DNA from 2 places in the Microbispora hainanensis genome. Region 2 is predicted to be linked to the other one. Evidence: riboswitches for the same ligand, from Rfam matches in the RefSeq annotation. Region 2 holds a riboswitch; the other holds the start of a gene.

Region 1 (4,206 bases), 370 kb from region 2:
TCGAGGGAGACCTTGACCTGTTCGAGCAGCACCTGGAACCGGGCCTGGCAGTCCCCGGCCGACCGGGTCACGACCTTCACCGGCAGCTCGCCGTACGCGAGGTAGGGCTCGTCGCGCCGCAGGTCGAAGTCGACGCCCGAGGCCCGCGCGATGGGGCCGCTCACGCCGTACTGCATGATCGTCTCGCGGTCGAGCACGCCGACGCCGCGGGTGCGGGCCAGGAAGATCTCGTTGCCGGCGATCAGTTCCTCGATGTCGGGCAGCCGCCGCCGCACGGCCGCGACGGCGGCGGTGACGCGGTCGAGCCAGCCCAGGGGCAGCTCCTCCTTCAGCCCGCCCACCCGGTTGAACATGTAGTGCATGCGGCCGCCGGAGATCTCCTCCATGACGTGCTGCAGGGTCTCCCGCTCGCGGAAGGCGTAGAAGACCGGCGTTATCGCGCCGAGCTCCAGGGGATAGCTGCCGAGGAACATCAGGTGGCTGAGCACGCGGTTGAGCTCGGCCAGCAGCGTCCTGGCCCACACCGCCCTGGGCGGGGGCTGCATGCCCAGCATGCGCTCGACCGCGAGCACGACGCCCAGCTCGTTGGCGAACGCCGACAGCCAGTCGTGCCGGTTGGCCAGCACGATGATCTGCCGGTAGTCGCGCACCTCGAACAGCTTCTCCGCGCCGCGGTGCATGTAGCCGACGATCGGCTCGGCGGCCGTGATGCGCTCGCCGTCGAGCACGAGCCGCAGCCGCAGCACGCCGTGGGTGGACGGGTGCTGCGGGCCGATGTTGAGGATCATGTCCTCGGTGGCCAGCTCCCTCGCCTGCACGGCGTCGGCGCCCGCGCCGATCCCCACGATCTGTTCCCGGCGCACGCCCTCCTGCTCGGTCGTCATACCGTCCATGCTTTCACGCTCGCCCCGCACGAGCGAAAGCCTCCGCCGGCTCGGTAACCCCCGTCAGGCGGCGGCGATCTCGCGTAGGGCTTCGATGAGGCGGTCGACGTGTTCGGTGGTGGTGCCGATGCCGATCGAGGCGCGTACGGCGCTGACCGTGCCGTCGGCGCAGCCGCCGTCCTGCCCGCCGCCGAGGAGGTGGCGGACGAACGGGTGGGCGCAGAACTTGCCGTCCCTGACGCCGATGCCCCAGTCGCCGGACAGCGCCTCGGCGACCTCCCGGGCCGTACGGCCCTCGACGACGAACGACACGATGCCGACGCGCGGGTGATCCTGACCCCACAGCGACAGCTCGCGGACGCCGGGGATCGTGGCGAGCCCGGCGCGCAGGCGGGCGAGCAGCCGCTCCTCCTCGCGCACCAGCGCGGCCCAGCCGGTCGCGGTCAGCGCGTCGCAGGCGGCGGCGAGCGCGATCGCGCCGAGCACGTTGGGGGTGCCCGCCTCGTGCCGCGTCTCGGGGTCGTCGCTCCACTCGGTGGTCTCGCCCACCGACCGTACGGCTCCGCCGCCGCGCAGGTACGGGTCGGCGTCGGCGAGCCAGTCGGGGCGCCCCACGAGCACCCCGGCGCCGAACGGGGCGTAGAGCTTGTGCCCGGAGAAGGCCACGTAGTCGAGGTCGAGCGCGGCGAGGTTGAGCCCGCGGTGGGGGACGAACTGGGCGGCGTCCACAGCGATCCGCGCGCCGTGCCGGTGGGCGATGTGGGCCAGCCCGGCGATCGGCCACAGCTCGCCGGTGACGTTGGAGGCGGCGGTCACGACGAGCAGGGCCGGGCCCTCGATCGCGGCCAGCGCCTCGTCGGCCGCCCGGAGCGCCTCGCCGGGGAAGGCGGGCGGCGCGAGCCGTACGGCGTCGGGCCAGGGCAGCAGCGACGCGTGGTGCTCGGTCTCGAACACGACGACGGTTGTGCCCTGCGGGAGGCTGCGGGCCAGCAGGTTCATGGCGTCGGTCGTGTTGCGCACGAAAATCAGGGCGTCGCCGGGGCGGGCGCCGACGAAGGCCCGCACGGTGTGCCTGGCCTGCTCATATCTGGCGGTCGTGAGCTGCGAGGCGTAGCCCGCACCCCGGTGGACGCTGGAGTAGGCCGGCAGCGCCGCCGCGACGGCGGCGTTCACCGGCTCGAGACAGGGCGCGCTCGCCGCGTAATCGAGGTTCGCGTACGGCACGAGCCTGCCACCCTTGACGGGCACCTCCAGATCGGCGCCGACGACGGCCGGCAGGAGGACGGGGGCGAGCTCGGGCTCGTCGGAGATGCGGGTGACGGCCTGCTGGACGAACGTGAGTGCGGACAACGCCAAGCCTCCTCGGGTCGGGGACCCCGGCCATGGCGTCGGAAGGCGGAGCCCGCGCTTGCCCGGCACACCTCGTGCCGAGCCCGGTCCTCACCCGGGGCACCCCGCCGCGAGCGCGAGGGTTGCCGGCCAGCAAGCCGGGGCTTGACGCTGGCACTCATGACCTGGACGGCACTATAACCCGGCACCTCCCTCCGGGCGCAAGTGCGGATGACCCGGGCGGAGTCAGTCGTCGCCGACCGTGACCCCCAGGACGTGGGCGAACATCGGCGCGAGCTGCATCAACTGGACGCCGCTGATGGTCGCGCCGCGCAGCGCGTCGTAGCCGTCGGAGATCCCCAGCGACACCGCCCCGCGCAGGTCGACCCGGGACATGCGGGCCTTGTCGAACCGCACCCGTTCGAGCGTGGAGCCGGGGAAGGCGACGCCGGTCAGCGTGGCGCCCGCGAAGTCCACGTCGCGCAGCGTGCACTCGACGAACGAGACCTCCCGCAGGTCGGCCGCGCGGAAGTTGACCGAGTCGAGCTTGCAGCGGTGGAAGAACACCTGGTGCAGCTCGGCGCCGGGCAGCGCCGTGCCGGCCGGGGCGCTCATGACGATCTCCGCGTCCGCCCAGACCGACTCGGTGAGGTCGCCGCCCACCCAGCGCACGCCGTTCAGCCACACGTCGGAGAACCGGGCGCGCCGGTATCGGCCGCCGATGAACGTCACCGAGGTGAACGCCGACTCGATGAACCGGGCGCCTCCGGCGTCGGCGTCCTCGAACTCCTGCCCGTCGAACAGGACCGTGTCGTAGTCGCCGCCGTGATCGAGCCGGCCGTCGAACGGCTCCAGGTGACCGGCGTACGGCAGGTCGCCGAGTTCGCGGGGTTCCCTGCGATGCGGTGCGCGGCGCTTGGGCATCGCCCCAACGTACGCCATGAGGGACCCGTACGCCCGCACTCCCGAGCGAGGCCTTTCATCCGTATTGTTGTCCATTGTGAAGTTTGATCCTTGGAACGCCGAGTTCATCGCGCACCCCTATGACGCCTACCGCGACCTGCGCGACAACGAGCCGGTCAGCTTCTTCGAGCCGACAGGGCAGTGGCTGATCGCCCGCCACGCGGATGTGAACGCGCTGCTGCGCGACCGGCGCCTCGGCCGGTCCTACCTGCACGTGGCGACGCATGAGGCGTTCGGCCGCGAGCCCGAGCCGGAGTTCCAGGAACCGTTCTGGCGGGTGATCCGGGCCGGGATGCTCGACGTCGAGCCGCCGGTCCACACGCGGCTGCGCCGCCTGGTGTCCAAGGCGTTCACGCCCCGCATGGTCGAGTCGCTGCGCCCCCGCGTACGGAAGATCGCGACCGAGCTGACCGAGGCACTGGTCGAACGCGGCGGCGGCGACCTGCTGGCCGAGGTGGCCGAGCCGCTGCCGGTCACCGTGATCGCCGAGATGCTGGGCGTGCCCGAGTCGGACCGGCACCTGCTGCGTCCCTGGTCGGCCGACATCTGCGGCATGTACGAGCTGAACCCCTCGCTGGAGGCCCAGCACACGGCCGTACGCGCGGCCACGGAGTTCGCCGACTACCTGCGCGGGCTGGCCAGGGCGCGCAGGGAGCGGCCGGGCGACGACATGATCTCGGCGCTGGCCCAGGTGGTGGACGACGGAGACCGGCTGACCGAGGACGAGCTGATCGGCACCTGCGTGCTGCTGCTCAACGCCGGTCACGAGGCCACGGTCAACGCCACCGGCAGCGGGTGGTGGGCGCTGTTCCGCAACCCGGGCGAGCTGGAGCGGCTGCGCGCCGACCCCGGCCTGATGCCGACGGCGGTCGAGGAACTGCTGCGCTACGACACCCCGGCGCAGATGTTCGAGCGGTGGGTGCTGGAGGACATCGAGGTCGGCGGGGTGACGATCCCCCGGGGAGTGGAGATCGCGCTGCTGTTCGGCTCGGCCAACCGCGACCCCGAGGTCTTCGCCGACCCCGACCGT
Region 2 (4,206 bases):
AGCATCCCTTCGGTGCGCCGCGCCACCTGCCGAGACTCACCAGCCGAGCCGGCCGAGACCAAGGGGCCAGGCTCCCTCCGGAGCACCACACTCACCGGCCTGAACCGCGGGGCCGAGTAAGGCAAAGAAGGCGTACAGCAGGCGGAAGGCCCGGTGCGCGGGGTCGCGCACCGGGCCTTCCGTAGGTCGATGACGGGATCAGACGGCGCGTACGGCTTCCGCCTGCGGGCCCTTCTGACCCTGCGTGATGTCGAACTCAACCCGCTGACCCTGCTCGAGGGCCTTGTAGCCGTCCATCAGGATTGCCGAGTAATGGACGAACACGTCCTTACCACCGTCTACCGCGATGAAGCCGTAGCCCTTGTCCGCGTTAAACCATTTGACGGTGCCCTGCGCCACTTCCGACTCCTCTTGCTGGGCTGGGGACCACACCCAAGAAGCCCCCGGTTTTGTCGATCGACATCGACCATACCCGTGTCAAGCCGTAGGACAACAGAGTCAATCCGCAAACTACTACTTGGCGTTCGCTCAAAGCGGGACCGAAGAATATTCACTTTACTGTTTAATAGTTGAGAGCTGCACCATTTGCCATGGCACCGTATGACTTCTCCACCCACAGAAGCGCATGTCAGGTGCTCGGCCCCGGTGCGGCGGCTCAGCCTCCGGCGACGGCGGGGATGACCGAAATCTGCACTCCGTCCGGCGTGGCGGTGTCCAGACCCTCGGCGAATCGGACGTCCTCTTCTCCGACGTAGACGTTGACAAAACGCCGGATCTTACCGGTCTCGTCCAGGATGCGCCCGCCGATGCCCGGGTAGTCCGCGTCGAGCTTCTGCAGGACCTCGCGAAGCGTTCCTCCCTCGCCGCTCACCTCCGCGGCCCCGTTGGTGTACGTCCGGAGAATCGTCGGAATCCGCACGGAAACGCTCATTGTTCGCTCGCTTTCGTTACTGCCGATGGGCCTTTTGAAACGCTTTCAGTTGGCGAATGCCGCACGGAACGCGTCGAGAGAGGGACGGATGACGGCGGTGGGACGGGCGTGCTCGGCCACCGCGTCGAGCGTCTTGAGCCCGTCGCCGGTGTTCAGCACCACGGTCTCGGCGTCCGGGTCGAGGCGGCCCTCGCGGACCAGCTTGCGCAGCACGCCGACCGTGACGCCGCCCGCGGTCTCGGCGAAGACGCCCTCGGTCCTGGCCAGCAGGCGGATCGCGTCGACGATCTCCTCGTCGGTCACGTCCTCCACCGCGCCGCCCGTCCGGCGCGCGATGTCGAGCACGTACGGCCCGTCCGCCGGGTTGCCGATTGCCAGGGACTTGGCGATGGTGTCGGGCCGCACCGGCTGCACCACGTCCTGCCGGGCCTTGAACGCCCGGGAGACCGGCGAGCAGCCCTCGGCCTGCGCACCGAAGATCCGGTAGGGCCGCTCCTCGACCAGCCCCAGCTTGATCAGCTCACGGAAGCCCTTGTCGATCTTCGTGAGCTGCGAGCCGGAGGCCACCGGGATGACGATCTGGTCGGGCAGCCGCCAGCCGAGCTGCTCGGCGATCTCGTACGCCAGCGTCTTGGAGCCCTCGGCATAGTAGGGCCGGAGATTGACGTTGACGAAGCCCCACTTCTCACCCAGCTCGTCGCCGATGAGCTCGGAGCAGAAGCGGTTGACCTCGTCGTAGGTGCCGTCGATGGCGACGAGGCGGCCGCCGTACACCGCGGCCATGGTCACCTTGGCCGGCTCCAGGTCGGCGGGGATGAACACGCAGGAGTCCAGCCCGGCCCGGGCGGCCGCCGCGCCCACCGCGCCGGCGAGGTTGCCGGTGGAGGAGCACGACAGGGTGTGGAAGCCGAAGTTGCGCGCGGCCTCCAGCGCGATCGCGACGACCCGGTCCTTGAAGGAGTGGGTCGGGTTGCCGGAGTCGTCCTTGACGTGCAGCGACCGCAGGCCCAGCTCGGCCGCCAGCCTGTCGGCCTTCACGAGCTTGGTCCAGCCTGGCTGGAGGTTGGGCTTGGCCGTCACGCCGGCGGGAACGGGGAGCAGGGAGCGGTAACGCCAGATGTTCGCCGGGCCGGACTCGATGTCCTCCCGACGGATCTCGCCGAAATCGTACGCCACCTCAAGGGGGCCGAAACACTCCGTACAGGCGAAAATCGGGCCGAGTTCGTAAAGAGCGCCACATTCACGACACGAAAGTCCGGTGGCGGGGCCGAACTCGACGGTGTTCGCGGGAGTGCTAGCGGCAGTGCTGGTGTGCGCCATGAAGCGAGGCCTTTCCCTCATCTTCGCTCGCGACCACCTTGGCCACGAGCCGGAATTGGCACCTGTCCCGGCCGGGCCTCGTGGGCACGAGTTCGACACCGGGGAGGTTGCCGGGGCTTCGCAGGGCCGGTCCCTCCACCCCTCTGGATGAGCATGTTCAGTTGTAGGACCTTCCAGAGAAGGTCCTTAAGTGCCCCTCCTGCCAATCTTTGCCCCGTCGCGTCACCCAGAGCGGCACCTCGCGGCGTTGTCGTCGTCGCCCGTGGCCTCCGGCTACGAGCTCCTCCTCCGCCTTGCGATGCACCAGTCTGGCCATCGCCCCGTGCGGGCAAATCTTGTCAGTCGCGGCACTAGCACTGTACCCCGGCGTCCCCGGTGTCCGTTCTGACGTCTCATATGGCGAGACGTTTTGTATCAGCCGTACGCCTCGCCGAGGGCGCTCTGCACGTACTTGCGCGCTTGGTGGATGCGGGACTTGACCGTCCCGAGGGGGATTTTGAGCTGGTCGGCGACCTCCGCGTAGTCGAGCTGGCAGATGTCGCGCAGCACGAGCGCCTGGGCGAGGTCGGGCCGCTCGGCCTCCAGCGCCTCCATCGCGTCGAGCAGGTCGAGCCGCGAGCCGGCGATGACGCTCACCCGCCGGGGATCGGGCCGCTGCTCGGGCAGCTCCTCCACCTGTTCGGACGAACGCCGCTTGAGCGAGCGATAGGTGGTCCTGGCGCAGTTGACGGTCACGATGTGCAGCCAGGTGCTGAACCTTGCCCGCCCCTCGAACCTCGCGATGTTGCGCGCCACGGCGAGCAGCGTGTCCTGCGCCGCCTCCTCGGCGTCCTGCCGATACGGTAGAAGCCTCTCGCAGTGCCGCAGCACGTCGGGCTCGATGCGCCGCAGCAGTTCGCCGAGCGCGCGATGGTCCCCCCGGGCAGCAGATCGGGCCAGGTCCTCGGTGGTGTCGTCCAGTGCCATGCCGTATCCAGCCCTCCCGCGATCGGTTGACATCCTATTGACGGAGGTCGGCTTTTATTAATCTTCCGGCATGCGCGCCCGCTCTGATCGAGGGAACCCGAAGATGAGCAGCACCGTTCTGATCGCGTCCAACCGGGGCCCGGTGTCCTTCACGCTGTCTGAAGACGGCGGCCTGACCATGCGCAGGGGCGGCGGCGGGCTCGTCTCCGGCCTGTCCGAGGTGGTCAAGGACACCGACGTCCTGTGGGTCTGCGCGGCGCTGTCGGACGGCGACCGGGGGGCGGTGCGCCGGACGCACGGCGGGCGGCTCGACCGGGCCTTCGACACGGGCCCGATCCGCATGCTGGACATTCCGCCCGCCGTCTTCCACCGGGCCTACAACGCCGTGGCCAACTCGACCCTGTGGTTCGTCAACCACCTGCTTTACAACACGCCCTTCTCCCCCGAGTTCGGCACGCGGTTCCGCCGCGAGTGGGAGTCGTACCGCACGTACAACGGCGCGTTCGCCCTGGCCCTGGCCGAGGAGGCGGCCCACCGGGCGCGCGTCATGGTGCAGGACTACCACCTGACGCTGACCCCGGCGATGCTCCGGGTCGAGCGGCCCGACCTGCGCATCGCCCACTTCTCGCACACGCCCTGGGCGCCGCCGGAATACTTCGCACTGCTGCCCGAGGACGTCGTGGCGGAGGTGCTGACCGGCATCCTCGGCGCCGACCACGCCGGATTCCTCACCGCGCGCTGGGCCCGCGCCTTCATGGACTGCTGCGAAGCCCTGCTCGGCGCCGACGTCGACCACGCCGCCCGGACGGTCACGTACGAGGGGCGGACCACCAGGATCGGCGTGCACCCGCTCGGCGTGAACGGCGAGGCGCTGCTGGCCCGGGCCGCCGAGCAGGACGTCGAGTCGCACATGTCCGTGATCAGAGACCTCGTGGGCGACCGCAAGCTGATCGTGCGCATCGACCGCACCGAGCTGTCCAAGAACATCG

What was found. A riboswitch is a leader RNA that binds a small molecule or an ion and turns the genes downstream of it on or off. The one in region 2 is predicted to bind S-adenosylmethionine.
Region 1: it holds a riboswitch for S-adenosylmethionine, as region 2 does, so the genes downstream of both, OHB01_RS08230 (aminotransferase class V-fold PLP-dependent enzyme) here and thrC (threonine synthase) in region 2, are expected to answer to the same signal.

The regions. Positions count from the first base shown of each region.
Region 1 covers NZ_CP108086.1:1,811,738-1,815,943, reverse strand. Annotated here, with positions in the region: gene OHB01_RS08235 (NADH-quinone oxidoreductase subunit D) at 1-884, opposite strand, end outside; gene OHB01_RS08230 (aminotransferase class V-fold PLP-dependent enzyme) at 948-2,195, opposite strand; SAM riboswitch class IV at 2,284-2,399, opposite strand; gene OHB01_RS08225 (pentapeptide repeat-containing protein) at 2,460-3,137, opposite strand; gene OHB01_RS08220 (cytochrome P450) at 3,214-4,206, shown strand, end outside.
Region 2 covers NZ_CP108086.1:1,439,478-1,443,683, forward strand. Annotated here, with positions in the region: gene OHB01_RS06545 (cold-shock protein) at 199-399, opposite strand; gene OHB01_RS06550 (MoaD/ThiS family protein) at 656-931, opposite strand; gene thrC (threonine synthase) at 977-2,251, opposite strand; SAM riboswitch class I at 2,266-2,405, opposite strand; gene OHB01_RS06560 (RNA polymerase sigma factor) at 2,666-3,217, opposite strand; gene OHB01_RS06565 (alpha,alpha-trehalose-phosphate synthase (UDP-forming)) at 3,321-4,206, shown strand, end outside.